Regions from separate parts of the Psychrobacter sp. Ps7 genome, predicted to be linked through region 1. Evidence: riboswitches for the same ligand, from Rfam matches in the RefSeq annotation. Region 1 holds a riboswitch; the other holds the start of a gene.

Region 1 (2,468 bases):
ATGCGCGTAGCTTAACCCGTCAAGTGCTTTCTTTTATAGATACTGATACCGAGAATGGGCACGAGACTGGGCGAACGATGGTTTACCTGACCATTGCTTTTGCGCATGCTGTGCGCCATCGCCTGCGCGGCTCGTCACCTTGGCATGATGTCGAGCCTTTTGTCGCATCGAAACACCATGATAGTATGCGCCAAGCGCGCAACCTACCTGATTACATCATGCGCCTCATGGGTAAGCAGCTCGGCGACATTCGGCGTCAAGGACTGGTGTCAGAGCAAGTCATACAGAACATGGACGAGCGCCTGACGTCTATGACCATTGTATTGGCGGCCTGCGAGCGCATTCATAATACACCGCTGCCGTTTGCTTATATGCTGCTGGTCCATCGCACGACCTATCTGTATTGCATCATGTTGCCTTTTGGCTTGGTGGCCTCGCTCGGTTGGGTGACCCCACTGATTTGTGCCGTGATCGCTTATACCTTTTTTGGTTTGGATGCCCTCAGTGAAGAGCTAGAAGAGCCTTTCGGCTTAGCCGCCAACAAACTACCCCTGACTGCATTGTCGCGTACTATCGAGATTAATCTGCGAGAAGCACTAGAAGAGGCAGATATTCCGCCTGAGATCACTCCTATCAATGGCTATTTGCCATAGCCTCTTAGCTGAATGATTATAAAGCATAAATTAATCAATGCTAAATGAGACAGTGTCCCATAAACATGTTGCCTTAATTTATAAGATATTTTTTAATATCCTACCGTCGGGTAGCTAAATAATATAGGCAATCGTAGAGCGTTTATGAATAAAAAATACATTTGAAAATAGTGATTTCTTTCACCATTCTCGTGGTACTTGATCAGCTTAATAAAAGGTAAAAACTTGCCTATTTACGCTTGTAAGACAACCTTTATTCATGGTTTTTTGCGCATCACTTGCTAATGATAACTGAATTCGTCTACCATAGAGCCGATTGCTTAAGTACGAGCAGTTTAAACTTATATAAACTTTATATTTATTTCTGAAAAATAAACCTTGTCGGGGTGCTTTGATTTTTGATGCTTTAACTACAATTCAAAATCATGGCTGAGAGTTACCCGCGAACCTGATGCAGTTAGCACTGACGTAGGAAACAAGCGTGACATTTTATAGCACACCTCTTAAGCATACATTGCTAAGCAAGCCTTGCCAGTTTATTCATATAATCTGGTAAGGTTTTTTTGTGCCTGCTCACTGATCACCTCCTACTCTTTGCTTACTCGCATTTTATAACAGTAAGTGAACACTATGAACTACCAAACATTACGCCACCATTGCCCCACATGGGATGACTACATTCAGCATGATTTTGTCAAACAGCTAACAGCAGGTACGCTCGCCCCTGACAGCTTTCGTCACTATCTTGTGCAAGACTATTTATATCTTATTCACTATACCCGTGTGATGGCGTTGAGCGTGTATAGGAGTGATACGCTGGCACAAATGCGAGTCGGTCAAGCAGGCATCAATGCCATGCTAGATATGGAAATTGGCATGTATCTCGATTTATGTCATGAGTGGGACATCCCACTTAAAGAAGTAGAAAGCGCTTCTGAATCTGCCGTGACTATTGCCTATAGCCGCTACCTATTGGACGCTGCCATGTCAGGCTCATTAGCTGAGCTTTATGCGGCAATTGCTCCTTGTTTGATGGGCTATGGCGAAATTGGCAAACGCATTAAAGAACAAGGTTTTGTCGCGGACAATCCTTACCAGCCATGGATTGATGTCTTTGCCAGTGACGAATTTCAAGCGATTACCGCGCAGAATGAAGCGCAGATTAATACGCTACTAGCACAGGCTAACCCCGCTCAGGCAGACAAATTCCAACAGTTATTTAATACTGCTTCACGTATGGAAGTGAATTTTTGGCAACAAGCGCTTGATCTGTCCTAGCCCTATGCAAAGTGCTAGCTTTATGGCAAATACTTTTATATACCATATTTATTATAAATAAAATTTAACTTAACCCTAAACATAATAATGGACACACTCAAGGAGAAACATCATGGCAGCATTTGATGAACATGCAAGCGCGTATGACAGCTGGTTTTTTGACAACCAAAACTTACTGACCAGTGAGCTAAAGCTGGTCGCGCATTTCTTAGATAAGGATAGTGAGATATTGTCTATCGGCTGCGGTAGTGGACTGTTTGAGTCACTATTGGCGCAGGATTATGATATCCATATCAGGCACGGCATTGAGCCTTCTAAAGACATGGCTGAAATCGCTAAAAAGCGCGGCTTACAAGTGGATATTAGTCCTGCCGAGACTTGCGATATTGAGCCAAATAAGTTTGATATCATCATGTTTAACGGCAGTGTCAGCTACATCAACGATTTGGATATCTGTATTAAAAAGGCATTTGATGCCTTAAAAACCGGCGGCAAATTGATTGTTATCGATGTGCCAAAAGAAAGCGGTTTTGCCAG
Region 2 (2,468 bases), on a different contig from region 1:
CGCAGACGTTGGCCATTTGACTGTTTTATCAACACCAACTGTGTCTTTCCAGTCTGGTGAAACTTTGGCTAAGTAATCAGTGAAGTTAAACGTTGTACCTGAACCGTCTGAGCGGAATACGGTAGTAATAGCAGCATCAGGCAAGGTCAAATCTGGGTTCATGGCTGTGATAGCAGGGTCATTCCAATTACTGATTTTACCCAAATAGATGTCTGCTAACGTTGCACCGTCTAATTTCAACGCGCCCGGCTCAATACCATCGATGTTGACGATTGGCACGACGCCACCGATAACCGTCGGAAACTGAATCAAGCCTGCTGCGTCTAGCTCTTCAGGCGTCATTGGCGCGTCAGACGCCCCAAAATCGACTGTTTTTGATTCGATTTGTTTGATACCACCAGAAGAGCCAATCGACTGGTAATTGACTTGACCACCGGTAGCAGCGTTGTAGTCGTAAGACCATTTAGCATAGATAGGCTGCGGGAACGATGCCCCTGCACCCGTGATATTCATAGCGATATTCTCAGCAGATTTAAAACCTGCTGCAGAAGCAGACGTTGTCTGAGTAGTTGCTTCAGTGGTGGTGACAGCGCTACTGCTATCCGCAGCTGGCTCTGTCGTTTCAGTCGATTTATTACATGCCGTAAGCACTAATGTACAACTAACGGCCACTGCTAATAACGAATAACGCATGTAGGACTCCTAAAGTTTAACAACGATACAAAAAAGCATTGTTTGTGACATGCGTGCTATCTTGCCAAATCTTTATGACAGTTTAATGACAACCTCTGCAATCTTTCATTCGCTTTACATAATATTTAGATAAGCTATCTACAGCTCAGTAATATCAAGTGATTTCAATCACTGGTACTCTAGAGTCGTTCTCATAAAAACATCGAACCTCAAACTCAACGCCTAATATTTTCATCTAAATATCATTAGCCCTCATTGCAGAACTTTGTTAGTATTGATGTGATTTACAACACTGACAGACTCGGGGTGCGGTGTATTATCGGCTCGCTTTACTAAACTTGCTTTATTAAAGTAGTCGCCTTTATACATTCGCTGAGAGATCACCCGCCGAACCTGATGCGGTTAGTACCGACGCAGGGAAGTCTTAAGCACTTTGTTATTTATGGCAAAGGACGTGCAGAAATGCCTTTTTTATCCTCATTACTCCCTTAATGTGCGTGATGTACTATTAAGTAGTGAAGACTGATATAAAGCTGCGTCCAACGTTTGATGAGCATCATCCGCGACTATATTTTTTGGTCGTAGGCTGATGCTCATGAGCTAAATTTGTCTGGATCACAGATGCTACCCCCGCAGCTACTGGCGGTGTTGTTTTTATTCAAAAACCAACACGCTAGGACAGCATATGACAAATTTATTAGCTACTTCTCCTTCTCAAAAACCTTCTAAGACAGACGCGTTAAAGACCCCTGCTCACCGCAGTGCCAGTGATGCTCGTTTCGAAGAAGACGCTCGCGATTTACACCGCATACTCCCCGCCTCCCGTAAAGTCTATATCGAAGGCTCTAGATCCGATATTCAAGTACCCATGCGTGAAATCACGCTTGATCCTACCCCTGTGCAAGGCGTTTCTGAGAACGAATGGGAACAGAACCCACCATTTTATGTTTATGACACATCAGGCGTTTATACCGATCCCAACGTCGAGATTGATTTGACCAAAGGCTTACCAAAGCTTCGTGAAGGTTGGATTGCTGAGCGCGGTGATACCGAACAGTTAAGCGGACTGTCTAGCTCTTATGGAATGGCACGCGCCCGCGATATCAGTACTGCCAATCTACGATTTGCTCATATCGACAAACCTCGCCGCGCCAAAGATGTCGATGGCAAAGCAGGTAACGTCACGCAGATGTACTATGCACGCCGCGGTATTATTACGCCTGAGATGGAATATATCGCCATTCGCGAAACGCAAAAACAACACGCCTTGACTGATATGCGCCAGCACGAAGGCGAGACTTTTGGGGCGCATACGCCTGCGATTATCACCCCTGAATTTGTGCGTAGCGAAGTGGCGGCTGGGCGAGCGATTATTCCTAATAACATTAACCATCCAGAATCTGAACCGATGATTATCGGACGCAATTTCTTGGTGAAAATCAACGCAAATATCGGTAACTCAGCGTTAGGTTCTTCTATCGATGAAGAGGTGTCTAAAATGACGTGGGCCACGCGTTGGGGTGCGGATAACATCATGGATTTGTCGACTGGTAATCATATTCACGAAACCCGCGAATGGCTGATTCGTAACTCGCCCGTGCCGATTGGTACCGTCCCTATTTATCAAGCACTCGAAAAAGTCGATGGCGTGGCTGAAGATTTAACGTGGGAGATTTTCCGCGATACGCTGATTGAGCAAGCGGAACAAGGCGTTGATTACTTCACCATTCACGCCGGTGTACTGCTGCGTTATGTGCCGCTAACTGCTGGACGCT

Evidence for each region. A riboswitch is a leader RNA that binds a small molecule or an ion and turns the genes downstream of it on or off. The one in region 1 is predicted to bind thiamine pyrophosphate.
Region 2: another riboswitch for thiamine pyrophosphate. It lies ahead of I3257_RS06040 (phosphomethylpyrimidine synthase ThiC); the one in region 1 lies ahead of tenA (thiaminase II).

The regions. Positions count from the first base shown of each region.
Region 1 is NZ_JADQAH010000010.1:41,020-43,487, reverse strand. Features, by position in the region: gene I3257_RS05465 (bestrophin family ion channel) at 1-653, shown strand, start outside; TPP riboswitch at 1,026-1,145, shown strand; gene tenA (thiaminase II) at 1,284-1,931, shown strand; gene I3257_RS05455 (class I SAM-dependent methyltransferase) at 2,044-2,468, shown strand, end outside.
Region 2 is NZ_JADQAH010000012.1:58-2,525, reverse strand. Features, by position in the region: gene pstS (phosphate ABC transporter substrate-binding protein PstS) at 1-693, opposite strand, end outside; TPP riboswitch at 986-1,130, shown strand; partial or broken gene I3257_RS06040 (phosphomethylpyrimidine synthase ThiC) at 1,379-2,468, shown strand, end outside.